4 regions of the Paenibacillus sp. G2S3 genome follow, and region 1 is predicted to be linked to each of the others. Evidence: predicted binding sites of a transcription regulator. Region 1 holds the regulator's gene; each other region holds the start of a gene.
What was found. The regulator LexA, encoded in region 1, represses DNA repair genes until DNA is damaged. The targets are predictions, from matches to a motif close to CGAACATATGTTCG.
Positions count from the first base shown of each region.

Region 2: QNH28_RS10275 (YhjD family protein) is a predicted target of LexA. The motif match lies at 4,225-4,238, and genes of this name have one in related genera.
Region 3: QNH28_RS02395 (YhjD family protein) is a predicted target of LexA. The motif match lies at 4,449-4,462, and genes of this name have one in related genera.
Region 4: pcrA (DNA helicase PcrA) is a predicted target of LexA. The motif match lies at 3,568-3,581, and genes of this name have one in related genera.

Region 1 covers NZ_CP126095.1:3,762,371-3,769,670, forward strand. Annotated here, with positions in the region: gene metH (methionine synthase) at 1-244, opposite strand, end outside; gene QNH28_RS16395 (FixH family protein) at 424-855, opposite strand; gene QNH28_RS16400 (HAD family hydrolase) at 1,117-1,902, opposite strand; gene QNH28_RS16405 (hypothetical protein) at 1,936-2,463, opposite strand; gene QNH28_RS16410 (DUF896 domain-containing protein) at 2,513-2,722, opposite strand; gene QNH28_RS16415 (LysM peptidoglycan-binding domain-containing protein) at 2,833-3,246, opposite strand; gene lexA (transcriptional repressor LexA) at 3,543-4,169, shown strand; gene QNH28_RS16425 (L,D-transpeptidase) at 4,441-4,779, shown strand; gene QNH28_RS16430 (hypothetical protein) at 4,927-5,307, shown strand; gene QNH28_RS16435 (hypothetical protein) at 5,529-6,107, shown strand; gene QNH28_RS16440 (MBL fold metallo-hydrolase) at 6,232-7,014, opposite strand; gene QNH28_RS16445 (cupin domain-containing protein) at 7,011-7,300, opposite strand, start outside.
Region 2 covers NZ_CP126095.1:2,393,986-2,401,285, forward strand. Annotated here, with positions in the region: gene QNH28_RS10250 (ATP-binding protein) at 1-1,077, shown strand, start outside; gene QNH28_RS10255 (YkvI family membrane protein) at 1,064-2,176, opposite strand; gene QNH28_RS10260 (xanthine phosphoribosyltransferase) at 2,352-2,924, shown strand; gene QNH28_RS10265 (hypothetical protein) at 3,026-3,343, shown strand; gene QNH28_RS10270 (hypothetical protein) at 3,460-3,678, shown strand; gene QNH28_RS10275 (YhjD family protein) at 3,753-4,199, opposite strand; tRNA gene QNH28_RS10280 (tRNA-Leu) at 4,387-4,470, shown strand; gene QNH28_RS10285 (hypothetical protein) at 4,554-5,084, opposite strand; gene QNH28_RS10290 (hypothetical protein) at 5,126-5,809, opposite strand; gene QNH28_RS10295 (ABC transporter ATP-binding protein) at 5,806-6,699, opposite strand; gene QNH28_RS10300 (GntR family transcriptional regulator) at 6,696-7,067, opposite strand.
Region 3 covers NZ_CP126095.1:530,130-537,429, forward strand. Annotated here, with positions in the region: gene QNH28_RS02365 (anaerobic ribonucleoside triphosphate reductase) at 1-541, opposite strand, end outside; cobalamin riboswitch at 775-1,009, opposite strand; gene QNH28_RS02370 (MTH1187 family thiamine-binding protein) at 1,383-1,691, shown strand; tRNA gene QNH28_RS02375 (tRNA-Thr) at 1,786-1,857, shown strand; gene QNH28_RS02380 (YjcZ family sporulation protein) at 2,064-2,195, shown strand; gene QNH28_RS02385 (NAD(P)H-dependent oxidoreductase) at 2,604-3,146, shown strand; gene QNH28_RS02390 (winged helix-turn-helix transcriptional regulator) at 3,208-3,582, opposite strand; gene QNH28_RS02395 (YhjD family protein) at 4,036-4,428, opposite strand; cyclic di-GMP riboswitch class I at 4,919-5,009, shown strand; gene QNH28_RS02400 (choice-of-anchor A family protein) at 5,118-7,300, shown strand, end outside.
Region 4 covers NZ_CP126095.1:6,087,030-6,094,329, reverse strand. Annotated here, with positions in the region: gene QNH28_RS27060 (glycosyltransferase family 2 protein) at 1-7, shown strand, start outside; gene QNH28_RS27055 (undecaprenyl-phosphate glucose phosphotransferase) at 4-1,410, shown strand; gene QNH28_RS27050 (phosphatidylinositol-specific phospholipase C/glycerophosphodiester phosphodiesterase family protein) at 1,533-2,399, shown strand; gene pcrB (heptaprenylglyceryl phosphate synthase) at 2,562-3,281, shown strand; gene pcrA (DNA helicase PcrA) at 3,645-5,984, shown strand; gene ligA (NAD-dependent DNA ligase LigA) at 6,063-7,300, shown strand, end outside.

The DNA of each region.
Region 1 (7,300 bases):
CTAGCTTTGCTGCAACCAGATTAATTTCACGAGCCCGCTGCGGAATATCATATTCAGCAAGTACAACAGACGTTGCACCAAATGTATTCGTTTCAATGAGATCAGCACCTGCTTCAAGATACTGCTCATGAATCGTCTGAATTACTTCTGGACGAGTTAATACTAGCATTTCATTACAGCCGTCTAATTCTTCCCCACCAAAATCCTCACCTGTCAGAGGCACCTGTTGGATCATTGTGCCCATTGCACCATCTAGAATTAATATTCTTTGTTGTAAGCTTTCCTCAAGTGTATATTTAGCCAACGTATAGTCCCCCCAGTAAAACATTAGAGTAAGTTTAGCAGAATAAAGGAATTTCGGAAAGCCTTCCTTTCCACTCTGCATTATCTGTAATTACAGGTTATAATTGCTATTCTTTTTAATTATGGTTTCACAGAGAGTTCTTTATTAGGCATAGAATGCTGAGTTCTAGCAGTTACATGCGATGTAACAATATATTGTCCTTCTTTCGCAAGTGCTCCTTCTGCTTGATAGATTCCATCACCGACTAGCTTCCCTTTAAGCTCAATTTTCTGTTCCTCATCATCTTTCCTCACAATTTCAAATAAAACCTCTTTCGCATCATCCACAGCTAAGTTTTCTTGCGTCACCACAGCCTCAAAGGTCACCTTCTGATTTACAACAACCTCTTCAGGACTCCAATGTAACTCGACCTTGATAGGCTCCATAGACATGTCCATGTTCATATTCATATTATGTATTCCAGATTGTTTGGTTTGGTCTGATGAACATCCTCCCAGTACTAAAAGTGTTGCACCTAATAATAAAGGAACTATTGTTCTTGAAATCTTCATTTAGAGTCCTCCCAGCCGATTTGAATACTATGAATCTACCAATTCATGTTATACATTCTCCATCTATTATACACATTATTATTGGTTTTTCAGTATTTCGCATCAATTCAGCCTAACTCTTGTGACTTAAATCATATACTCATAAATCTCAGCAATCTTTCTAAGCATTATGTAGATACAAAAAAAGACAGCAAGCCTCCTAGTTACCCAGGAACTCACTGTCTTCATAAGGCTTAAATGAATGTAAGCCTCTACTCAACTTTATAAAGATTGGACCAATGAAAGAAGCTCTCCAAGATGTTTGATTTCATAATCCGGCTGAATTTCCGGATCTGGCTGTTTGCCTTTTCTATTAATCCAAACCGTAGTCAAACCTGTTGCCAACCCACCACGAATATCCGTTGTAAGCTTATCTCCGACCATAACCCCTTGCTCAGGTGCAATATCTAGAAGCTCCAGAGCATGCAGAAAAATATCCTTATCCGGCTTTCCTTTGCCGAAGCTTCCAGAAATCACGATGTGATCAAAGAAAGGAACGATTTCAGGTACGCCATCTAGTTTCTCTTGTTGCAATGCAGGGCATCCATTAGTCAAAAGCAATAGCTTAACTTTTCCCTTCAGCTCTTCAAGCACTTGAATCGTTTCTTCATAGATGTAAGGTCGATTTCTACGCTCCGCTGCGAATTTAGCTGCTAACGTCTCAGCAAGACCTTCGTCCTCTACACCAAGTGCTGCAAGACCACGACGCCATGCCTCTTTACGGTATCCCGGTGCAAGCTGCTCCAATTGACGGAATTCCGGCTGTTCACCTGCAGTAAAGTTCCCCCAAAGTGCTTCAAACGGATTAATCCCAATCATTTTTGTAAATGGGTTCGTTTCGTAGGATTCATATAGTCCTATGGCTTCTTTACGCACCGCAAGTTCCAGTTCTTGTGGATCAATCGTGTCCCCGGCGGCTTCACATGCAGAACGAAATGCTTCATTGACGCTCCGATCATCCCAGAGCAGTGTATCATCAAGGTCAAATAGTACGGCGGAAATTGGCATTACAGGTCTCCCTCTCCCATGGCTGGTTAATTTCTAATCGTGAACTACTTCAATTTGGTGAGCTTTTGCGAATGCTTCCAGTCTAGTCCCCATTGCATTTGTATCATAACGATTCATAAGTCTGGTAAAAATCCATTTCGTGCGTTTGCCTTTATGCTTAATGACAACAGCTCCACGCGAAAGGATGATTTTCTCAATATCAGAAGCTGGCAGATAACGTTCGCGATTGAATTTTATAGTAGATAGTCTAGCATTCTCTACCTTCAAGTACGGACGTCGAAAGAACAGAAGCGCCGCCAGTAAGTAATACAAAACGACTCCTAGCCAGTTCATAAGCATACCATTGCCTTTGGCCTGATCCACTGAACCAATCATCCAAAACATAGTACCAAGCACCAATAACACTACTGGAAATGCAATATTACGGCCTTTAAAGGTTTCACTGTTCTTACCAGGAGACTTAGATCTAGATGCGTAAATCGTTTCCTTCCCCTGCTTCTTTCTTTGCTTGTTAATTTGCTGTGTGTTGCGTTGAACCATTCTTTCCCAAGAACGGGCCATATGCGTTCCCCCTAGTCATCCAGTAATATCTATGAAAAGGAACAGGGTGTTAATGCTTAAGCCCCTTGTTACCTTGTTCATGCTCATCATTATCGACCAATTCAATCGTATTCAACTGTGCTCGGAAGTTATTGCGAATATTCCCCAAATAAATTTCACGAAGCTTGGCGCGTTCCGCCGTTTCCTCTTGATTAAGGCCTACGCTCTTCTGTTTGCGTGCCAATTCGTTAATACGCGCGACCAACTCATCAATATTCAAAAACTTTCCCTCCCCTTATAAATTAATTCTAACTCTGCCATGAGAAAAAGAGCTTGTCAAGGTTTACTCCCTGCAAGCTCTTCATGTCCTCTTATTATGTTCTTAGAATATTAATAAATAGGTAAAGTGAGGATATCTCCAGCATTAATCTGACTGCCTTTAATACCGTTGGATTTTTTAATTCCTTCTATATATACAGCCGTCTTCATATCAGAAGGTTTATTCTCAAGTGCAATACTCCAAAGTGTATCTCCACGTTCAACCACTACGCGCTTCTCATCTTTCATTAAAGTAGTAGATCCTGCAAATACATTACCTACTACTGTAAGCCCTGATAGTACAAGCACAATAATCAATGTCAGCTTAATAACAAAATCTCTCCGGAATAAACGCATCAGTCCTTGAAGCAAATGCTCTGTAAACTCTTTAATCTGAGCAGAATTTCGGGAAATAGGATTATGTCCTAAAGATTCAACCACGGGGGCTTTATCGTAGATGCTACGGTATGTACTGTATTTTAACATGAATATCATCCTCCAAACACTTGTTCTTACTTTTGAGATTATAATAACACGAACATGTGTTTTGTTCAATACTATTTCAGAACAATTGTTCTCTTTTTTTCTGAAATTAATATTTACCATATTATTCATATAAAAAAATCACTCTTATCATTTAGATGAAGGAAACGTAATCAATACGAGACTACCATTTATTAACTCTTTCGAATTAATATTTATAATAGTTAGAACTTATGTTTGTGCGAACGGTAGTTCTATGTTATAATTTTCCCAAACATTACTATATGGGGTTGATTCCAATGTCAAAGATTTCAAGTCGCCAGCTGGCGATCCTGGAATTTATACGTAGCGAAGTCCGCAGCAAGGGTTATCCTCCTTCCGTCCGGGAGATTGGTGAAGCTGTTGGACTTGCTTCCAGCTCCACAGTTCACGGTCATTTGGATCGGCTAGAGAAGAAGGGACTTATCCGTCGAGATCCAACGAAGCCTCGTGCGATAGAATTGCTTGGCCAAGAGGATTCCGAGAATGTCCATCATTTCGCACAAACCGTCGCTCGCATTCCTGTCGTAGGTAAGGTTACCGCCGGGGTTCCTATCACTGCTACTGAGAATATTGAAGACTATTTCCCGCTTCCAACTCACTATGTTGGAGATAACAAAGTATTTATGTTATCGGTTCAAGGTGACAGTATGGTAGAAGCAGGAATTATGAATGGTGACTATGTAATTGTTCGCCAACAACAAACGGCTGACAACGGAGATATCGTTGTAGCTATGACCGAAGAAGATGAAGCAACCGTGAAGACCTTTTATAAAGAACGTGATCATATCCGTCTTCAGCCGGAGAATCCGGCGTACGAGCCTCTTCGCCTTAATCGCGTGACCATTCTCGGCAGAGTTATCGGATTATTTCGAGATATCCACTAAGCATGCACTCCTACCAATCGTAAACGGATACCGCCCTCTAAGGGATGGTATCCGTTTCTGCGAGAAGTATAAGGAAAATGTGTTGTATTAAATATATATTTTCTTAGATTTTAAAAGAGCTGTTCCGCAAATGTGGAACAGCTCTTTTTCTGCTATTTTGTTCAACTAATCCTCTTTAGAACATATGTTCTCATTGATTAAAATGGCCATTTTTAATGAATAACCGTTTAGGCGTCCTGCTCATATCCTATTTAGAAAGGAGTGTTGCGCAATGCCAAATTACCGAATTATAGTGGATCTGACGCAGCGTATGCTTTATCTTCTTGATAATGATACTGTGATCAGGGGATTCCCCGTCGGAATCGGTAAAATGTTAACTCAATCACCATTAGGTGATTTCACAATCATTAACAAACAACCCGATCCAGGTGGTCCATTTGGAGTCTTTTGGATGGGTCTATCTAAGCCTCACTATGGGATACATGGAAATAATGATCCCGCATCCATAGGGCACGAGGTTTCCCACGGTTGTATTCGTATGTACAATGAGGATGTATTAGCACTAGCTGCGATTGTTCCGATTGGAACACAAGTAACGATCAGGAATTAAATCTATCCATAGATAAACACGCCTCACTCCTAGTTCCATGGATGGGGTGTGTTTGTATTTAAGTATTTTTGATGACGAACTAGGAATTATGCGGTTATATGTCGAATATTGTTAACAGGATTTCAAATTGAAAGGAAGTGTTTAGTTTTGAACAACTCAAAAATTAGAACTCTCGTCGATTTCAAAGTCGATGCACTTGTTAAACTCTCTGGCTTATTATTAAATAACGATCAGGCTAGTGGAAAAAAAGTAAATCTGCTCACCTCATTCGGCAGCATTCAAGGGACGATCTCCCCTTCCGCCTCCAATAAAGAGGATGTATTTGACTTAAAATCTCTGATGGATGATGTCATTGTAGATGAATACATATCTTATTTAGGTGCAGAACATCCCGATAAAAATTTCAGCTATAACTTTGTAGTCCTAAACGAGGTTACTGTAAGAGTCTACGCTAATTATGAATCTCCGATCGAATACAAACAGCTAATTGTTTATACCGATCAAATCACAGCCTTCAATTTCTTATAATTTCGACGTAATTATATTAAAAAGCACTCAGGCATCTGCCCCAATTTTGCACTCAGATTGCAGAATCGGCAGATCTCTGGGTGTTTTCTTTTTTCTAAAAAGAAGCCGTTCCTAAATTTCCACGATTTTCGCTTTTAACAGATACTAGTAGAGAGAATTCAGGCATATCTTTCAATAAGCAATAAATCTTGCTCTACTGAGATAACAGGAGGTGTGATTACATGCTGATTTTCTTGATGTACATGTTTGCTATTATAGGAGTAGCCTTAATTCTAAGCGCCGTTATTCTAGAATTAAAAAAGCTATCTGCTTCTTCAGAACTTTCTAGGCTGTTAAACGCAATCTCATCTTTTAACATCATATTTACCAAAACATTTATCCCCCCCAATCAGTCTCACTTAATCGCGCTCAACGAATCTTATAAGAAAATAGCCATAGGTAGCAGTGATCCGAAGACAAGCAAAAAAGCTATAGCAAAGCTATACTCCTTCGATAATGTAATGGGATCAGAGATTGTTGTTAACGCACTTACCCTTTCAAAAGTATCTAAAAGACAACAAAACAGTAAAACAACTGCTTCAAGTGCGAATATTAATGTGCTTAATAACGCTGACGAAGAGGCAGGAGTTATCGAGGAACTTACACTTAAAATATATATAAACAGCAATGGGACTTCTGTGTATAGCATCTCCTTCTTGCCAGGTTTATTACCTATTCAACAATCCGATAATCAGTATAAAGAAGCCTTCTCCCAAGTACAACAATTGCATGCATTCTTCAGGTCGATCGTATCCGAATAGACGTCCCCTCCCACCTCTTATTACTTCTCTTTACTTTTCCCAATTAGAAATTTTGAAAACCTTAAGGAATGACAAAAAAACGGTCCTTTTGAGAGGGCCGTTTTCGCTGCATCCAACATTCATTTTAAAATTGCACACTAAATCCGTTAAATTGATGAATGCCCGTACCATGAGCGACTAGATCACGTTCACGTAATTCACGAACTGCCTTCATAACCTCTTGCAAAATAGCTGGATCTAGACCCAACGTATTATGAGAGCCGAATACTTGAGATACATTTGAAATTTGCGCAATCTTTTCTAAAGAAGCCACTAAATCTGCCGGACTAGTAGAGGGATAAAAAGCATAAATTGGCGTAACATCATACAACAAATCCCCTGTAAACAGATACCCGTTGGCATGATCAAAGATGCTAATATGACCTGGTGAATGACCCGGTGTGTGGTAAATTTCTAATCTACGCCCGCCTAAATCAAGCACATCTCCCTCTTGCAATAGAGCTGTTGGTCTCCCTTGATAAGGTGTATACGTATTAGGATCAAACGTCTCAGGAACAGGAAGAGTAATATCTCGGCTCATATCTTTTCTGATCTGGGCAAGTGACAAACCTCGTATTCCATTAATCAGCCAATCCTCATCCTCTTTATGAACATAGATCGTCTCAAATTGTCCATGACTGCCTATATGGTCTGCATGCACATGCGTAGTGATGACAGCGATAGGTAAATCCGTTAACTGATCCGTTATTCTTTTTATATTATCGATGCCTAATCCCGTATCAATCAACACCGCTTGTTCTTTCCCTAACAACAAAAAAGAGTGCACCTTTTCCCAATGTCCATATTCACTGATTGCATAAGTAATTGGATCAATTTTCGTGACTGTGAACCATCGATCTTGAATCAAGTGTGATCCTCCATTCCATTCCATTTCTCCCTTACCTGCTCTTCTCCTTTATAATAATCCGCTTGCTGATCCGCCTGATAGATTTCTTGATAAGGGAGAATGTTGATTTTGCCTGAGTCTGGATATTCACAAACATCTATACCCTGATTCGTTCGGAGATCAAGATACCGGCATGGTACTTCCGTATGATTATAAAGTTGATGAGCACCTTCGAGCCCCATTTCAAAAAATAACACATCCCCCTCAGAAACCTCGGTAAAACCTTCGGGAGTTCTTAACATCGCTT
Region 2 (7,300 bases), 1.4 Mb from region 1:
TATGAATCAGGTACTGATCCTTTAGGTGAGTCTGGCGTAGCGGCAACTAGCTTGGATATGGATCCGCAGGATGGACAGCGACGATCTGCACTAACATTACTAAGCTGGCTGGAGCTTCGAAAAAGAGCTTGGGATGAACTGAAAAAGGACCTGATTCGCCGGGAAGGTATTCAGTCACGGTTACAAGAGCTTCTGGAAGAGCTTAAGGAGAGTCATAGGGTATTAGGTGAACTTAGAGAACAGCGTGACCTACTGTTGCATGAAGGTGGAGCAGCAGGCGGAGAGGATTTCTTGCGAAGATCGGCTGCTGTACAGCGGCGTAGTGAGCTGAATAAATCCATTCGTCAGTGGGAACTGGCTATGTTTGGAGGCTGGGAGGATGAGCGGGTTGCCGCCCTCCAAGTATTATTAGATCATCATGATGCCTCAGCACTCCAGAAAGAGCGGACGGCGGCTGAAGAGCTAGCTGCACGAGAGGAAGAAATGTGGAACAGTCTGCTGGAGCAACGAGGGAAGCTGCTTCAGGAAAGGGAGTATTTGAAAGAGCGGTGTATGGAGGACTCTGTTATTCAGCAATTGGAAGAGCAGAGAGCCGCCCTGCGAATCGTGGCTGATAAATATGCGGTAGCAGCCTTAACTGCCGAATTAATCGGAAGAACCCGCCGTATTTATGAGCAGGAGAAGCAGCCGCAGGTACTACTACTTGCATCTGAATATTTCTCCAAGCTGACTCAAGGGGAATACAAGAGAGTAGTTATGACTTTAGGCCATAAAGAGCTTAAAGCGGAACACAAAGATGCTGGACTGCTCGACAGCGGACTGCTTAGCCGTGGGACGGCAGAACAGCTGTACCTTTCCATCCGCTTGGCATTAGCAGAGACGATGTCCCGGCAAGTATCGCTGCCACTGCTGTTCGATGATCTATTCGTCAACTTTGACGAGGCTCGTCTTCATGCTGTGCTTTCACTGCTTGGTGAACTGTCGGTCTCCCGCCAGATTGTGATGATGACCTGTCACAAGCATGTGGCGGAAGCGGCAGCACGAATTATTCCAACAGGAGCAGTTATTTCCGTGTAACTGGTTTTATGGATACAAGACTGTTCCCTTTGCCACTCGAACCCGATGAGGAATCGATACGTGGTGGAGTAGACCATGGCGTACGTAGTAACATGACAGCCCAGACCAGTGACAAAGCTCCGAAGATCGGGTAGAACACGGAGAGAAGAGAGCTAAAGCCAAACTGGCTCAGTAAATAGCACAGCAACATCAGAATCGGCGTAATCAATGCGGGTTTAACGGGAATTCGTTGTTTAAGCTGCATGGTGACGCCATAAATGTCGGCGACAAAAGTGCTAAAGATCTCCAAAAAGATCAGCAGCAAATATATAGTTTGCACTACGGTACCCAACCGGATGGCGATGTTGCCCATAGGGATTTCAAATTGGAGAATATCAGGCATCTGTGAGCTCATCGCGAAATGCGCGGCGATCAACATAAAACCGATTCCCGCACCACCAAAAATACCGCCCCAGACAAGAGATTTTTCTTCCTCTGTATGACGAGCCATTGGAACTAATACGGCTTGAGCCATACCTAAATTGAAGGCGGTGTAGAGCAGCGGCGACATCCAAGCTCCAAAGATAGACCGATCCGTTTCTAGGAAAAAGAACCGTTCAGCACCTGGAATTTGAAAGGTATTAAAAATAATGATGAGCGACAGCGTAAGCATTAATGGTACGATCAGACTGTTCATTTGCAGAATACCGGAAATTCCCCGTTTAAGCAGAAAATAAGAACCAACCAGCGTCAATATTAGCCCTGTTTGATAATGAAATCCAAGATGCTCTTGAAAAATAGCACCAGCCCCTGCAAGCATAATACTGTTGACACCGATCAGGATGACCATCGTGAACAAACTGATGGTGCTTCCGACTTGGTCACCAAAGAGGTGACGGTTAAAGTCCTCATAAGACTCTGCTTCTATGCGCCGAGCGATGACCATCATTTTCGTACCCAGCCATATGAACAGTATAGTAGAGAGCAGGATGGTCAGAACTGCCCAGTGTCCGTAACGAGTGAAGAATTTTAAAATTTCTTGTCCGGTGGCGAATCCGGCTCCTACAATGGTGCCAATGTAAGTGAAAGCGATCTGTAATGTTCGGACATGTGATTTCATGGCTCCCCTCCTAATAGTTTTAAGAAGCAAAAGAAAAATCATAAAGCGTGCTATGCAGGATTGCCTTGTGCACTCTGTATAGTACAGGTTATGATGAGGATCAGTAGGACATGACTTCCGTGATTCATTTGTACGGAGCGTCTGCGATTATAAAGGGTATTGGAGGTTCAAAATCATGGAAGTGTTGAAACAGCGGATTTTGGAGGAAGGTGTCGTCGTTTCGGATGAAGTGCTGAAGCTGGATGCACTGTTGAATCATCAGGTAGATCCACAGCTTACGATGGAAATGGGACGGGAGTTTGCCGGGAGGTTTGCGGACTGCGGAATTACACGTATTGTGACCGTGGAATCCTCGGGCATTGCCGTGGCATTTGCCACCGCATATGAGTTAAAGGTGCCGTTAGTTTTTGCACGTCGCAAAAAAACGCTATTAGCAGATCCGGACGCACTTTGTGAAAGAGTTCCTTCTTTTACGAAAGGCATCGTTACCGACATTATGTTGTCTCGCCAATTCATCTCTCCAGAGGATAAAATCCTCTTTATCGATGATATTATTGCTAATGGTGATGCAGCGCGTGGATTAATTAAGATCATTCAACGCTCTGGCGCTGAGCTGGTAGGTCTTGGTGTTGTAGTGGAAAAAAGCTTTCAGGCTGGAGCTCGGACGATCAAAGAACAAGGCATCCGACTGGAGTCACTCGTAAGAATTACCTCTCTTACTGGAGGCACCATTGAATTTGGGGAATAACCCGAATTATAAATAAGAACATGCCTATTTTTAAAACAACTGCTTTTCACCCTATAGATTTTCCTTTATAATAAAATCAGACATAGGGAGGAGGCGTCACAATGGGGAAAGAACCGGTGACTGAGCAATTTTTTATTGATAAATTAACCGAGGCCAAGGATCACTTCGAGCGTGCGCTGGATTGCAAACACACGGATTTCGACGATCTGTATCCCTATATGATTGAACATCCTCAGTTTTTTTGGTACAAACGCTATGTAGCTTGGTCAGAGCTTCTGACAATTAAAGGTTTATGTGAGGAACTTTCCTTCCCTTGGAGGGAGAAATTCACAACGAACCAAGTGGAGTATCTGGAGCAACGTGTGATGTCCGCTAAAGTTCTTGATTTCTGGTTTGAGAAGAATGAAGCGCTGATATAAGAATGCTTTAGTAGACATGCAATTGGTCAATTGCTTATATGAGACCCAGATGATTTTTCATTTGGGTCTTTTTTCTTAATGAAAATAGGATAAGCTATATAGAGGGAGGGATCATGATGATTAGCGATGAACAATTGGATGCGTACCGAATTTCCGGCGAGAAAATTCGTGTGGTGCGCGATGGCATAGAAAGTAATGATGTAAAAGGAATTGTTCTGGCTTGGGATGATTCGCAGGTGATGATACGTCGTCAGAATAGACGAGTAGTAAAGCTAGATCGGAATTATTTATTCCAACCCTTCAGCGAACCAAGGAAAGAACCTGATAATATATAGTTTCCGCAGCAAAAACAGCTCCTTACCCAAATTGGGTGGGGAGCTGTTCTGCTAACATCTATGCCTCTGACGGATTAAATACTTAAAGCTAGCTGGGAGTCGCTTTCTTCTCTGGAGAGTATGGAGAGCTCTGTGGACAGTCCGAGATACGCACGCATTCGCAGCATCATCTCTCTACGGAATCCTGGCCATAATATATTCATCTCACCTTGATATCCTCTACAGGAGTACAAGGCCTCGACTCCTCGTTGATCTTGGCGAACGGTTGTGATCTTCAGATCATGTGAGCTTAATTCGCGCGTAACCTCTTGGAGCATTAATGAGGTCTTCTTAGTGGCGCCAGACACGAGCTCCATATAAAGCTGAGGGGTCTTAAACAGGCCACTCTTGCTGATTACACGGCAGTCACGCTCGAAAACTTTATGAATAAACGTTAGCAGCAAATAGCTTCTGACCAGGGACAGTTCTTCTTTAGTAATATCTTCATCAACAATGGATGTCTTCAACTTTGTAGTCGCCATTATAAATCACCTCATTTATATTATGCGAACTTTTGTTCTCATTATACCTTATATTCGGAAGTAAAAGCAATAATTATCCATAAAATAATGATCGATAAGAAAAATCGGAAAATATATTGACGCTTTAATCTCAGCATGATATGATATTTCTTGTGACCGCAAGATTGATATGTAGTCATTATGATGTGCGGTCGTGGCGGAATTGGCAGACGCGCACGGTTCAGGTCCGTGTGGTAGCAATACCGTGGAGGTTCGAGTCCTCTCGACCGCATCACTAGAAACTCCCTTGAGAAATCAAGGGAGTTTCTTTTTTGTGAATATAATTATTCCAAGATAACTTTAGCATAATCGTATCTAGATCGATAAATATCGAATTAACCCTAATAGAGCGAAGGCGAACAAAACTGTCCCAGCACCCATGCCTGTAATTGCACTGTTCGCGACCTTAAGTTTTCTAGATATGAATAGTGAAGCGATAGACACTGTAACAAGAAGCGCTGCTAAAAGGTATAAACTAAAATCGTTAAACACACTTTTTAAGCCAATAAAATGAATACCTACAACAAAGGCAATCCAAGGAGCAACGTAATCATTATACTTACATTTCATCAATATAGAAGCTCCGGCACCAGCCAAAAATAATTCAATATAGACAGAAATTAGATAATTATCAAAAGAGGTCTTGTCATTTAATACGGAGGGAGCATCCCAGTTCGTCACACTTAAATAGACACCAATCAAGCAGACGAGAAGGGATACACCAGAAGCTATGCCAATATATTTTCGCCAGCTGGATCTGGGATTTTCTTGTGCCCAGCCAAACCAACTAAAACTAAACATACCGAATATAGAAGCATACATGGCGTAATCCCTCACATAATCCATACAGTACCCCCTATAATATTAACAATATTCCAGGCAGCGTCTTATACTGTAGACTTCCGAAGCATCCAGAACGATAAGAGGGCATACAAGACCGTCAAGGGCATGGTCCACAAGGCAAGTTCAAATGCGGTATGGCTAGCAAACCAGTTAAATAGATCTCCCCACCACTGATAATATGTCATTAACAATCCAGCGACACTGTACAGAATAAACATGACTGCTGCGAAAATGAATAGGCCACTTCTACCAAATCTACGGAAGATGCTGGATATAACAAATCCCCAATAAAACATATGCAACATAATCATGAAATAGATCCACAGCTGCTCTAGGACAGTACCATCATTCAAGTATGGTATGTGAAAATAATGTAGCTGCACACCCCATCCAGATGTTAATTTGGTTTCTACAATAGATAGCAGGAACAAAAGGAGTGAGAAACCGGCACTTGTTAAAACGGCCATCAAGGATGTGCCGATGAAATAATCTGTCCTCCGTAGGCTTAAGCCCAAGGCAAAGGGGAAGGTCTGTACTAAAATGATGATACCTATGACAAACATATAAATAAAGATTGAGACTAGGCCGCCGGTATACATTGGTTCTTGCAGGAAAAAAGCTATGACAAGATTAACCAAAAAGCTGGACAATAATATAATCCAAGGCATAAACAACCAAAACCATTTATCCTTATAGTGCATTTTTAATATCCCTGTCATTTGGTTCATTGCACTGCAACTCCCTTCCCTTGGGATTTTCTGTTTGTAAGATGAACAATTAACTGTTGTAAAGATATCGGGGAGATCTCCAGACCAAGCATCTCAGCACGTGATAGATCTGTTGAGTTTAAGCTAATAACAGTGGCAGAAAGTAATCCGCCAAAGGATTCACGAGAGATGATCTCTTTACCGGTGATTAAATCTTCGACCTTCGCAGCCGCACCGATAACTTTAGCAGCCCGCCCGCGAAGAGCTTCAGCATCCTCATTGATAATCAGCTTACCGTTGTCGATAACAATGACATGCTCTAATAGCTGGCTTACCTCGTCAATTAAATGTGTAGACAAGACAACTGTTCGCGGATATTCTGAATAATCCTCAATTAATCGATCGTAAAACAGGCTTCTTGCCACAGCATCCAGACCTAAATAAGGCTCGTCAAAAATAGTCAGCGGAGCGCGGCTAGCTAGACCTATTACAATACCCACCGCCGAGAGCATTCCTCTGGACAGCTTCTTCATTCTTCTTTTTAGGGGGAGATTGAAGTCCTTGATTAAGGAATGGGCGTAGTCTCGATCAAAGTTAGGGAAAAATAACGCAGATACCTCTAGAACGTCGATAATACGGTACGTATCCGGATACTTTTGGCTTTCCTTAATGAAGCAAATCTGATTGAGTACGCGGTTATTCTCGTAGGGATGTTCCCCGAATACTCTAAGCTCACCACTTGTAGCGAATAACTGTGCTGTAATCATGTGCATGATCGTTGTTTTTCCTGCACCATTTCTGCCAAGCAGACCATAGATTTTGTTCTTTTCTAAAGAAAAATTAATGTCTTGGATGACGGTTACCTTTCCATACGACTTGGTCAGTCCCTTGACCTCAACGACTTCATTCATGACCGATTATCTCCCCTCTGAATCATCTTCGTTAATTGATCCAACGTAATTCCTAATTTCTCTGCTTCACGGATCATAGTTACAACATATTGCTCATAAAATTGTTCTTTTCTCTTCTCCATCAATACTGCGCGCGCTCCAGAAGCTACAAACATGCCAATTCCTCGCTTTTTGTATAAAATCCCTTGATCCACAAGCAAATTCACACCTTTCGCAGCCGTCGCCGGATTGATCTGGTAGAAAACAGCAAACTGATTTGTTGAAGGAACCTGTGATTCCTCCAGCAGCGTTTCTTCGATGATGTCATTTTCTATGCGTTCGGCGATCTGCATAAATATCGGTCGAGTATCATCCATTAAGCTTCCCATGTATTCACCGCCAAGTTCTTTGGTTAGTTAGTTATGTAATTAACCATATAGGTAATGGACTCATTTGTCAATGATTTCTATGTAAATTGGTCGATTCACCAAGCCCAAATACAGCGTGTTCAGACGTATCGACATACAAAAAAAACTGTTCGGATTTGCTCCAAACAGCCTTTTATTGATACGTTTAATGTTGAGCAAGAGCCATTATCTTGGCAGCTTAAGGTTAATGAAGT
Region 3 (7,300 bases), 3.2 Mb from region 1:
CATCAGCTTGTCCTTCTTCAAAATAATCCAGACCCTTGCGGAACAGCTTAGCGAAGGATTTAGTTACATAAGGTGCTAGATCATAGTCGAGCTTATTGGCGGATACACCGCCATATTGAGCATTTTGCTGGGATTGAAAAATGATTGCTACCAGTGACATAGCCGTCATTATGGAGTTCGGAGGACGAACACTGCCGTTGCCGGTGTTGAAGCCTTCGCGGAGAAGCTTATCAAACGGGATAAAAATACAGTTCGTCGTTCCAATCGCATATTGATCCAGATCATGCACATAGACAACATTGTCATCAATGGCCTGCACTAGCTGTGGTGGCATCGTAAAGTTACGGGCATACCATTTCGAATATTCACTGCCGAACTTGCTCATTTTACCGGAGAAACTCTCTCCGTTCAAATTGGCATTCTCGCGCAGTAGGTCCAAATCCCGGCTGTCGATAATATCACGCCCTAAATCAATGAGCTCCTCTAAAAGAACTTCTCGTGCATTTGTTGTACCGTTAAATTGTCTCTCCAACAACGTCATTGTATAGCTCTCCTCTCAGTATAAAAGAAAAACATCTATCGTTCTATCATTAAGAAGTTGGACCACATAAGCGGCCGTATATTCATTGTGATCTCATAAAAAAAGCATCCCCTAGCGAGGATGGCAGAAAATGCCCGATGCGTTATGTAAATATCCACATAGATATTTGCAGTGGTCTATAAGAAGATGACCGCATGCGGACACCGTTCCTGTTCCTCGCAGGCATTCATATGTTGGTGTCGTCGAAACAGGCAGGTCTCCTGGCTTCCGTAGGACCTCTCAGCGCCTTCCCAAGGGTCTTCATAACCCTCAGTGGCTTCTGCCAGGAGATCTGTCCATCTTAAGCTTCTAAAAGCTTGTGAAGGGCATCCGGTTACAGTGGCGGGACCGCAGCGGATTTTCACCGTACTTCCCTATTAAGCTCTAACTCCTATAAAGGATCAAAGCGCCTGTCTCCACTATATTTTGTTGTCGTTAGATAAAAATAACCCAAGATGTTGTGTTTGTAAACAGTTTTTTAGAAAACCCGCGCGGGGAGTGGGTTCTTCAAAAGTACTCCACAAATGATCCACAGGCTGTCCATAAGTAATCCACAATTGATCCACAGGCACATGGAAAATGATTCATAAATTGTCCGAAAAAACGCCACAAAGAGTCCATAAATGTAGTGCGGACGACCCTAGAATTCATGTAAGAAAAAATACCTGTGGCGAAAGGCATGTTTCGGAGTACTTGGAGGAAAAGAAGGGGTATAATAACGCTGGCATCGTTTGTGGGAGATCGGTGAAGTTGTTACAATAGAAGAAGACACATACTTTTTAAATTCCGAGGAGGTATTCTCATGCCTATTGCTGAAGTAACCGTTATTCCGATTGGAACAGGCAGTACCAGCCTTAGCAGCTATGTTGCGGATATGCAGCGAGTGCTGAAGACGGTAGAAGGAATTACTTATGAACTTACATCCATGGGAACAATCATCGAAGGGTCTCTTCAGCGTATTTTTGCAGCAGTCGAAGCGCTGCATGAATCTCCTTTTGCTGCAGGTGCAGAGCGTGTCTCTACCTCACTTAAAATAGACGACCGCCGCGATAAGCCCTCCACTAGCCGTGGAAAGCTGGAGTCTGTGGAGTGTAAACTACAGGTGGAATAGTAGTTCGGGAGAGTAGGGGATAGGGAGAAATTGGCTTGCGTTTCTGACTGAAAGTTGTATAATATTTTTTGTTTGACAGAAAAATCAGCCTTAAGCTGGTGTAGCTCAGGGGTAGAGCAACGCACTCGTAATGCGTAGGCCGGGGGTTCAATTCCCTTCACCAGCATATCTAAGAATTGCGCAATGGCACGGTTTCCTGGATTTCGGGACCGTGCCATTTGTCTTGAAATCACCTATCTTCTAACATTCTTCTAACCTTTGCCTGCGGTCGGGGCTCTAAATGGATAGACATCTAATTACCAATTTACCCAAGCGATATAGTAGGGATTGCATAAGCTAAGATGAACTTAAATGCAAAGGAGGAAATTTAAAATGAGCGAAAATGTTGCTGGTTTTGGTGGTGTTGGATATGGTGGTGGTATCGGAGGAGCCTTTACATCTACCGGTGCAATCTTGGTACTGTTTATCCTCCTTGTAATTATTTCTAAGACTATCTTGCTATAAAATGTGAAGGACATTTTGGTTGGAAGCTTGAGGATGTTCTTCCACTGAGTTATATCAGCCTTATTCTGGTGTAGCCCAGGAGTTCAATTCCCTTCATCAGCATATCTAAGAATGGCATAACGGCGCGGTTTTCGGGGATCCCGGAACCGTGCCGTTTGTCTTGAAAACACCTATCTTCTAGCCTTTACTCAAGTAAAATGGAGGAATGACCCAGTCTCTCTTGTGTGATATTTGGGTGTACACCGAAGACGAGATTCGCCCCGAAGACTATACATCAATCATACGTGCAGGCAGGTTGCAGTGCTTACCTTTAGGTAAGTACGTGAACTAAAAGTGCATACTTACGCGATGGCAAGATGGGAGGTATACTCAAGTCCTAAATCTGATTCAAACATGGAGGATACACCATTGAAAACACTTATTGTCGTCACACACCCAAGCATCGAAACATCTGTTGTTAATAAACGCTGGATCGAAGAACTCCGTAAATATCCAGACAAATATACGGTGCACGAGCTGCACAAAGCCTATCCCGATGAAAAAATCAACGTGGAAAAGGAACAACAACTGATTGAAGCGCATGATAAGCTTGTCTTACAATTCCCTGTCTATTGGTTTAGTAGTCCACCTCTGCTTAAAAAGTGGCTGGACGAAGTATTTACTTACGGATGGGCATACGGCTCGAAGAGTGATAAATTAAGAAATCGAAAAATCGCATTGGCTGTCACCGCCGGAGGAAGAGAAAAAGACTTTAGTGAAGAAGGTAAACTCCGCTACGGGCTTGACCGTATTTTATCTCCCTTTGACACGACTTTTTTGTACTGCAACGCTGATTATCGTTTCTTCTATGCCTTCTATGGCACGGAATATGAAACGGTAGGAAGTACGGATTACTTAAAGAAATTGGACATCAGTTCGCAAGGCTATGTTGAATTTATCGAAAATATGTAATTAGAGTTGAAACAAAAAGCAGCATTTTCATTAATGAAAATGCTGCTTTTATCATAAGTCGTTAAATTGTAATCGGTATTGTTATCTCTTGCGCGGCTGGAACGAAGTTTTTCTCTCCCCAAGTGCACATCATATCCAGCACCGGAATAAGCGATTGGCCTTTCTCGGTCAAGGAATACTCAACTTTAGGGGGAATCTGGGGGAATTCCTCGCGCCTGACGAGACAGTCCGCTTCCAGTTCTTTCAACATAACGCTTAACGTCTTAAAAGGTATTGTACCGATACCCCGTTGCAGCTCATTGAACCGCACGATCTTGTTTTCAGAGAGATAGTAGAGAATAGTCATTTTATATTTACCATTAATGATAGACAAGGTGTAGCCGAAGCTAGTGTCCTTCTGTTGAATGCCAGGCAGTATACAGATTTCATCACTCATGGGCTATTACCCTCCTTCAGAAAATATTCAACGAAAAGGCAAACGCCTGCTGCCGCTCCGTACTCAGGTCACGACTTTATTATGTTTTACAACCTGCTATCAAGTCATCCTGCGAACAACGAACTCACTATATCATTTTTAAAAAAAAAGTTCAAAGCACTCGATGGCTAACTATCAATCGGTCGATTTTCTCTGTCAGTGAAGCGGGCTTCTTTGGTTGGAAATCAAAAGTGTAATTCAAGCGGATAGCCTAAGCGACGAATTGAAGTTTTTAATGTAATTTTCATGTGAGCATCATCTTATTTTCAGGTTCGAGGTATATATTGAAGACACCAAACACCCCCCAGTGTTTTGTGGTATAAATCTCTCAGGTCTTGCCAACTCCCATGGTAAGGCCTATTTTTTTTGTTCGCTAATTGAATGGGGGGAGGGGGCGCAGCTTCTTACGCAGCTTTACTTAATCTGATATTGCTCTTCATAGCTCTTAAAAGATGAAATATCCAGTCCCAGATATCTGCGCATATGAATGGCAGCTTGGGCAGCAACGATGTCGTTTAACAGCAGCATTCGTTCATGGTATCCACGGCATATGAATTTGGCTTCGATCCCCGTGTTAAGTCTGTTCTGCTCATATACCTTGATTCTCCGTTTTCTCATCTCCGAACGAACATCTCTTAGATCTGTCGTAGCAACTGCCGCGGCGGTTCCAAGAACCTCCAAATAGGGGGCGGGTGTTCGTAAATGTGTAGATAGAATGGCGGAGTCCCGTTCGAAAGCTGATAAAATCATCGGAAGCAATAAATAAGATTTCACCAGCATGTTGTCCCTGCTTTCAGCTCTATGCATGAATCTCATCACCTCTAATGGGAACGTATATTCGTATTCTACCCCGATATCCCAAAAATAATCAATGGTATTTCTAAACAGCTAATCCAATGTGACAAAATTCACAACTAAATCAAAAAGAATAAAATATATTAAAATTGTAATAATAAAAATTAATGCTTTAGACTTATAAAAAGGAGAATTAAAATGAAAGAGGAAGGAAGTCTCCTCCGTGGAATGGTATTTGGTTTGATTCTAAGTATTCCATTATGGATATCGATATTGGGCTATATAAAGTTACTTTAAAATTGAAGAAAAACCTTTATGTGAAGCGCCTTTAGGCGCTTTTTTTGTGGCTGCTAACATGTGTGATTATCAAAAGGAATTGATTGACAATTGTGGGGATAGAGCGCTAAACTATCATTAGTCCAAAAGTATTAAAAGTCATAGACGATTATTTAATAGGATGCTTAAAATGCTAGTTCTAATTTGCACGGAAATACATATATTATCATGATAATAGCAAACCGCCTGAAAGGGTGGGACGCAAAGTCCAGGAGTCTAAAGTGTCTTAAAGGCGCTATGACCGTCCGACTGCCATGAGAAGGGAATTCCACTTCTTTTTGGCGGTCTTTTTTGTTATTAGGTCCTTAGAGTTTCTGGTAATTATTCTGATTAAATATAAATCATAGATTTAGGAGGTGTGCTTTTTGAAAAGAAGAATGAAACCGCTGCTTGCACTAGTATTAGCTGGGGTATTGACGGTAGGTAGTGGGCTTTCCTCTTTGGGAGCCGGGACTGTTAATGCTAGTTCTACTACACTCGGGATTGCAGGAAACTACAATGTGTTTGTCCTAGGGGATGTTACAACCTTCTCGGATACGGAGGGAAGGTTTGCTGCTGGAGGTAATGTTACTTTAACCAACTACAGCGTTGGTGATAGGCTAAGTGCTGCTGAGGTCTCCTTCACTGACACCCTTGTTGTTGGAGGAAATCTTACTTTCAACAATGGCTCTGTTTACGGGAATATCGTGCATGGTGGAATCTATGCTGGTAATGCAACGCTCCTTAAAGGAGGCAAGAGAACTCAGGGAAGTCCGATTGATTTTGCAGCTGTAGGTCAGTCTTTGAGAGATAAATCAGCTGAACTTGCAGCATTGCCGGCGAATGGAACAACAGTGTACCAATATGGCAGTCTTACCTTGACAGGTGCAGATCCTGTGGTCAATGTTTTTAATGTTCCAGGAGATAACGTTTCTAGTACCTACGGAATTACAATAAATGTTCCTTCAGGATCTACTGCAATTATTAATATTGATGGTTCTAACGTAAAAATGAAAAACTTCGGATTTTTACCTAATAACGTATTGAACAGTAAGAAAATTTTGCTTAACTTTAGCCAAGCCGCGTATCTTGATATGGCAGGCATAGGTGTAATGGGAAGCATACTTGCCCCCTATGCTCATGTTGATTTTATTAATGGTCAGGTTAACGGAACATTCGTGGCGGCTTCGCTCACAGGTACTGGTGGTGGCGAATTTCACCACCATCCATACGATGGCGATGATCCAGGAACGACGCCAACACCAACGCCGACCGTGACACCGACGCCGACCGTGACACCAACGCCGACACCGACCGTGACACCAACACCGACGCCGACCGTGACACCGACGCCAACCGTGACACCAACACCGACATCAACCGTGACACCAACACCGACGCCAACCGTGACACCAACACCGACGCCGAGCGTGACACCAACACCGACGCCGATCGTGACGCCGACGCCATGCGTGACACCGACACCGAAGCCAACACCGACGCCGAAGCCAACACACACACCAAAGCCAACACCGACACCGAAGCCAACGCACACACCGAAACCGACACACACACCAAAACCAACACCAACGCCGATCGTGACACCAACACCAACGCCGATCGTGACACCAACACCAACGCCGATCGTGACACCAACACCAACGCCGATCGTGACACCAACACCAACGCCGATCGTGACACCAACACCAACGCCGATCGTGACACCAACACCAACGCCGATCGTGACACCAACACCAACGCCGATCGTGACACCAACACCAACGCCGGTCGTAACACCAACACCGACGCCGATTGTGACGCCAACACCAACGCCGATCGTGACGCCAACACCAACGCCGATCGTGACACCAACACCAACGCCGATCGTGACACCAACACCAACGCCGGTCGTGACACCAACACCAACGCCGATCGTGACACCAACACCAACGCCGATCGTGACACCAACACCAACGCCGATCGTGACGCCAACACCAACGTCGATCGTGACACCAACACCAACGCCGATCGTGACACCAACACCAACGCCGGTCGTGACACCAACACCAACGCCGGTCGTGACACCAACACCGACGCCGGTCGTAACGCCAACACCAACGCCGGTCGTGACACCAACACCAACGCCGGAAGTGACGCCAACACCGACGCCGATCGTGACACCAACACCAACGCCGATCGTGACGCCAACACCGACGCCGATCGTGACACCGACACCAACGCCGATCGTGACGCCAACACCGACGCCGGTCGTAACGCCAACACCAACGCCGGTCGTGACACCAACACCAACGCCGGAAGTGACGCCAACACCGACACCATCGTCGGAAGCAACACCAACGCCGACACCGTCATCGGAGGTAACGCCAACACCGACACCATCGTCAGAAGCAACACCAACGCCAACACCGTCGTCGGAAGCAACGCCAACACCAACACCAACACCGGAGGCTCCGGTGTTCCCAACACCGACGCCGTCATTCGTAATCGGCACTATCGTTGTTAATGATGATCCTGTGCCGCTAGGTCCTGTAGCATCGTCGACTCCAGC
Region 4 (7,300 bases), 2.3 Mb from region 1:
TTTATGATTCGGCGTAATCAGAAATTTTTAACACAGCTCTATATGGTTGCTGACTTTATTGTCATCCAGATCTCTTTTTTAGCGGCTTGGTGGCTTAAGTTTAAAAGTGGATGGATGGATTTTTACAATCCGTTGCCTGTAGAGTCGTACGCTTACTGGAGTATGATTTATGGCGGAGTTGCAGTGTTAATCGGTATATTATTGTCACTGTATTTGCCTAAACGTAAGAAACGTTTTGTCGATGAATTTATCAAGATTTTCCAAGTTCATATCATGAGCATATTCATTTTACTCGGTCTGATGTTCTTTGTGAAAGAAATCGATATCTCTCGTACCTACCTTGCTATTTATATGGGATTTAACGTTCTTTCTATTATGCTGTACCGTTATGTGCTGAAGAAGATGCTTAAATCTTTTCGCGAAAAAGGCTTTAATCGACAGTTCGTACTTATCATCGGCGCAGGTACACTTGGTAAAAGATTCTATAACAATCTGGAGCAATACCCCGAGCTCGGATACGAAGCGATTGGTTTCTTGGATGACTATCATACTTGGGATGGAATTGAGGAACAGCGCTATAAACCGATTCTAGGAACGGTTGACCAGTTGTCTGGAATGCTAGAGATGCTGCCTGTGGATGAGGTTATACTCGCGCTGCCACTTGATGCGCATTCGAAGTATCCTTCAATTATTGCGGCTTGTGAAAAAGCAGGCGTACGCACATTGATTATCCCTGACTTTTTCGACTACTTACCAGCCCGTCCTTACTTTGATAACTTTGCAGGCATGCCAATGATTAATGTTCGTGATATTCCACTAGATATGACGGGTAATAAGATGGCAAAACGATTGTTTGATATTGTGTTCTCTTTGTTCGCCATTATTATGATCTCTCCCGTGATGCTTATCGTGGCTCTTGGTGTTCGTCTGACCTCTCCGGGACCGATTATATTCCGGCAGGAACGTGTGGGATTGAACCGTCGTAATTTTATGATGTATAAGTTCCGCTCCATGAAGATGCAGCAGGACGGCGAAGAGGATACGGGCTGGAGTACGCGAGAAGATCCTCGTAGAACTAGATTTGGTACCTTTATTCGTAAGACAAGTCTGGATGAGCTTCCGCAATTTTTTAATGTGTTACTGGGACATATGAGTGTAGTTGGTCCTCGGCCAGAACGCCCATATTATGTAGAACAGTTCCGTGACGAAATTCCAAAGTATATGGTAAAACACCATGTACGCCCTGGAATCACAGGTTGGGCACAGAGCAATGGACTTCGCGGTGATACTTCCATCGAGGAGCGGATCAAACACGATATTTTCTATATCGAGAACTGGTCTTTACTGTTCGACATTCGAATTATTTTTAAAACGATTCGCAACGGCTTCGTCAACAAAAATGCTTATTGATTCCTGCACTTATTCAGATTTGCTAAAACTTTAATTGGATCCCCGTTTCTACCTATGGTAGAGCGGGGTATTGTTTTTCTATTGGTTTTATAATCTAAACTTTGCAAAGGAAACTCTCAACTATGGATAAGAAAAAGATTGTTGCTACTGTAATTGTAATTGGAGCTCTTATCATGTTATTTGTAATCGCTTTTAGTAATGAAGACGAACAGCCTGCAAGTGGTTTTGAGGCTCACAAGGTCGTAGCACATGCCATGGGTGGCATTAACGGCCATACATACACCAATGCCTTTGAAGCATTTGTTGCTAATTATGCTCAGGGAACTCGTGTATTTGAAGTAGACTTGTTATTATCGGCTGATGATCAGTTAGTTGGTAGACATGAGTGGTCAGGCAATATGAGCAAGCTTTTAGGTCAGTTGGATGTTCTTCCTGCTAATAAACAAGGGGTAGTACTAGATTATAAGGAATTCATGAACAGTCCAATCCTGAATATATACTCCCCGATCGATGTCGAGAAGTTGCTTGATCTGATGCAGCATTATCCAGATGCCTATATCGTGACCGATACGAAAGAAATCAAACCCGAACTTATAAATAAACAATTTACACTGTTGGTAGAAGCGGCACAGGATCGGGAACCAGCCATATTAGATCGAATTATTCCACAAATATATAACCAGTCGATGCTTGATGAGATTAATAAGATGTATTCTTTTCCAGAAGTGCTTTATACCCTATACCAATCCAAGGATACGGATGAACAAGTTATTGAGTTTGTTAAAAAAACAGGTGTGGATATTACAATGCCAGTTAGCCGAGCCACCAAGAGCTTTGTTAAAAAGCTGAAGAAGGCTGGCGCTCGTGTGTATGTTCATACAGTAAATGAAGAAGATGAAATTCGGGAGCTGTCCCGTATGGGAGTGGATGGTTTCTATACTGATTTTGTGCCCGAAGAGGATTTAATTAACATTACAGGTTTACGGTGAAATCTTAGACCTCATATTACCATAAAAAAACACGAAAAAATGTTCGTATTTTTGTTCGCTTTAAATTGACACACCTGCTGCGCTGGCATAGACTAGATCTATATCTTTTGCGGCGGCAGGAGTGTCTTTGTCTTGCCCAAATGACTATTAAGGATGATTCTCATGAAATCAGTGCAGCAAATGATCAAACCTTGGCGGCATGTGTTTAAACTAGACCCTGACCGGATGATTTCGGATGAGGATTTGGAGGCCGTTTGCTTTTCTGGCACGGATGCCATACTGATAGGGGGCTCAACAGGAGTAACCTATGAGAATACAGTGGATCTCTTATCAAGAGTAAGAGGGTTTGAGTTACCCTGTGCACTAGAAGTATCCGAACTTGAAGCTGCTGTGCCCGGATTTGATCTTTATATGATCCCTATGGTGCTTAATACGCCTGATCCAGCCTGGATCGTAGGCCATCATCGCCGAGCTATTGAACGCTATGGATTTATGATTCCATGGGATTCGTTATTAACGGAAGGCTATATTGTGCTGAATAGCGACTCTTCCGTTGCGCGGATTACAGGGGCCGAGACGGCCATTGATGCTGAAGAAGCGGCTGCCTATGCCCAGGTTGCGGACAGGCTGATGTCACTGCCGATTGTTTATCTTGAATACAGCGGTAGGTTCGGGGATATGGAGACCGTGCGGACAGTGCGTGAAATGGTGGAGCGAGCCCAGCTTTTTTATGGTGGGGGCATTACTTGTGAGGCAGAAGCCGAGCAGGCAGCAGCTCTATGTGATACAGTAGTGGTCGGCAATATTATTTATAGTTGTGTACAGCAGGCGCTGCTAACAGTTGCGGCTGTGAAAAAGACAGTACAAGAGCAATTCGATTAAAATATAAGAAAGTATAAGTTTCACGTTATACATTATCCTTATATTTTTCGCATAAACACTTACCGTCCTTATAAGGACGCCAAGAGCGTTTATGCTTAGTGGTTATTTTTAGGACTACTTATGATGACTTGACGTGCGGACAGAGCGGAGGGTCGGAGGGATTCTGGAGAAACGCCAGTGGTCGCCTTTAAAGATCCATTTCAACCGATAATCTCTTTATTGGAATCAAGAAATTGGGCTTTAACAGCGATCGTAAGAACCCTCCGAACCCGTAGTGGCTTGTTCTCGAACGGTTAATCGCTAATTTTGAATTTTAGCTCTTAATGATTTGTAATTTCATTTTTAGAAAGGAGCATGTTACACATGCAACTTATTAGCATACAAGACGCAGTAAGTCGACTGAATCCTCCACAAAGACAGGCTGTGGAAACTACTGAAGGACCACTTTTGATTATGGCTGGTGCGGGCAGTGGGAAGACGAGAGTGTTGACTCACAGAATTGCCTGGCTGATTGCCAATCGAAAGGCGCCGCCTTGGGCGATTTTGGCGATTACGTTTACGAATAAAGCCGCGCGGGAAATGCAGGAACGTGTATCTAAGCTTGTCGGACCTGAGGGAAGGGATATCTGGGTATCTACCTTTCACTCTATGTGTGTTCGGATTTTGCGGAAGGATATTGAGCGGATTGGCTTTACCTCCAACTTCTCCATTCTGGACTCTACAGATCAGTTATCCGTAATACGTAACTGTATGAAGGAACTGAATATTGATACGAAGAAATTCGAACCAAAAGCTGTGCAGGCTATCATTAGCGCATCCAAGAATGAGCTGATCACTCCGGCGCAGTATGAGCAGAAGGTTGGCGATTATTTTGAAGGCTTAGTTGCAAAGGTATATAAGATGTATCAAAGGCGTCTAAGAAGCAATAACTCGCTTGATTTTGATGATTTGATTATGAAGACGATCGAACTGTTTAAGGAAGTTCCCGAGGTCCTTGATTTCTACCAAAAGAAATTCAAATACATCCACGTGGATGAGTATCAGGATACGAACAGAGCGCAGTATATGTTGTGCCGTATGCTCGCTGATAGCCACCACCGGATTTGCGTGGTAGGGGATAGTGACCAGTCCATTTATCGCTGGCGCGGAGCGGATATTACGAACATTCTCAATTTTGAAGAGGACTATCCAGAAGCGAAAACCATTCTTCTAGAGCAGAACTACCGTTCAACTGCTAATATCCTAAATGCAGCCAATGGAGTAATCGCGCTCAATAGTGGACGGAAGCCGAAGAGGCTGTGGACCGATTCCGAGGAAGGCGCCAAGATTAAGGTGTATCGGGCGGACTCCGAGCATGATGAAGGGTATTTTGTAACCGGGGAAATCAGTAAGAATGTGAAACAAGGCCAAGCCTACCAGAATCACGCGATACTGTATCGTACGAATGCCCAGTCACGGGTAATAGAGGAAATTCTGATTAAATCAGATATTCCGTATCAAATCGTAGGCGGGATTAAGTTCTATGATCGTAAAGAAATCAAGGATCTGCTCGCGTATTTACGCCTGTTGTCTAACCCTGATGATGATATCAGTCTGACACGCATTATTAATGTACCTAAGCGGGGATTAGGGGATACAACGGTTGGCAAGCTGGCAGCTGCGGCTGGTGAACGAGGTGTTTCTATTTTCCGCGTACTGCAAACTGTAGATGATTTGGGCTTTGCTGGGCGGACACGGAATATGCTAGTAGAGTTCTACGATATGATTGAAGCTCTGCACCGTATGGTGGAGTTCCTGTCCGTAACCGAACTGACGGAAAAAATACTGGAGATGTCGCAGTACCGTTTGGAGCTGCAAAATGAAAACACACTCGAATCTCGCTCGCGACTAGAGAATATCGATGAGTTCCTGTCCGTGACGATGGAGTTTGAAAAAAATAACGAGGACAAGTCGCTTGTCTCCTTCCTCACAGATCTTGCGCTTATCGCAGATATTGATAGTGTGAACGATGATGAAGAGGATCGTAGTGATGCTGTTGTCTTGATGACGATGCACAGCGCCAAAGGTCTGGAGTTCCCAACGGTATTTATCGTCGGGATGGAAGAAGGCGTGTTCCCGCACAGCCGAGCCTTCCAAGACAACGATGAGCTCGAAGAGGAACGCCGGCTTGCATATGTAGGGATCACCCGCGCCGAGAAACAATTGTTTCTCTCTTGCGCGCGGATGCGTACGCTCTTTGGGCGGACGACGGCGAATCAGCCGTCCCGCTTCATTGAAGAGATTCCGGAGGAGTTGAAGGAGGATACCGCTAAGACGCAGGATCGCTTCCAACGCGGAGGCACGGAGGTAGGCGGTGCTTATGGCGGACGCGGCTTCAGTGGCGGCAGTCGTGGGAACTTCGGCGGCCGAGGTGGAGCCGCTGGTGCGGCGCCGATTGGCAGCGGAAGCACAGCGTCAGCAGCGACAAGCAAGAGCAGCGTGACCGTAACCTCCGGCGGCGCTCAGCGCGCTACTGGAGCAGGGGCTGCAGCAGCTGGCGATTACAAAGCCGGTGATAAGGTTTCGCACGGCAAATGGGGCACTGGTACCGTTGTAGCTGTAAAGGGCACCGGGAATGATACGGAGCTGCAGATTGCTTTTCCGGCACCAGTGGGTGTAAAACGACTGCTTGCAGGGTTTGCACCGATTACCAGGGTGGAATAATAGTAGGAAACGATTAACGAACGGATATTTAGACCACGCTAACCATTAGGAAACTTATTGACGGAGGGATGTACCTGCATGGATGCTATGCATGTGATGGAAGAGCTTGTTGCGGAGTTAAATAATTATAATTACCACTATTACACGCTGGATGCTCCGCTAGTCAGCGATAAGGAATACGATGTTTTATACGACAAGCTTGTAGCACTGGAGGCTGAGAGTGGCTTCGTACTACCGGATTCACCTACACAACGTGTAGGTGGAGAGCTGCTTAAGGGCTTCACGCCGCATCGGCATCTGGCTCCGCTTTGGAGTCTCGATAAAGCACAGAATATTGAACAGCTGCGGAGCTGGAATACGCGGGTACTTCGCTTAGTGAATGAGTACAATCTTAAGAACCCAGGCAACCCTCTACCTGATCCTTGTTATGCAGTAGAATTGAAGTTTGATGGCTTAACGCTGAATCTAACCTATCGTAATGGCGTTCTTGAACAGGCATCGACGCGTGGAAACGGTGTAGTGGGGGAAGGAATACTTGCACAGGTGAAGACCATAAAGTCTGTTCCATTAACGATTCCTTTTAAAGAAGGTGTTATTGAGGTTCAGGGTGAAGGAATTATGAACCTGTCCGTGCTCGCTGATTATAATACACGGGCTGCAGAGCCGCTAAAGAATGCGCGTAATGCAGCAGCAGGTGCACTGCGCAATCTTAATCCGAAGACTACTGCAGAACGTCGTTTGAATGCTTATTTCTATAATGTAGGTTTTGGAGAAGGTGTAGAATTCGCTGATCATCAGGAGATGATGGATTTTCTAAGGAATAACAAATTCAAAGTAAATCCTTATCTGACTTACTGTAATGATTTCGATGATGTGACCGAGCAGCTTGCTGGAATCGAGGAGAGTCGTTCAAGTCTTGATTACCTCATCGATGGAGCCGTGATCAAGGTGACGGATTTCCGTATTCGTGAAGTTCTTGGTTACACTGATAAGTTCCCCCGCTGGGCAGTGGCTTATAAATTTGAGGCTGAAGAAACAACGACCGTGCTTGAGTCTGTTAGCTGGAATGTAGGCCGTACAGGCAAAGTGACTCCGCTGGCTCGTGTAGAGGCGGTAGAGCTTGCTGGAGTTACCGTACAGAATTGTACATTAAATAATGTGGGCGATATTGAGCGCAAAAACTTGAAATTTGCCTTAGGCTCACGAGTGTTTATTCGTCGCTCTAATGATGTTATCCCAGAAATTCTCGGCAAGGTAACAGAGGAGAATGACGGAGGAGAAATTATCTTCCCTGAGGATTGCCCGGCTTGCGGATA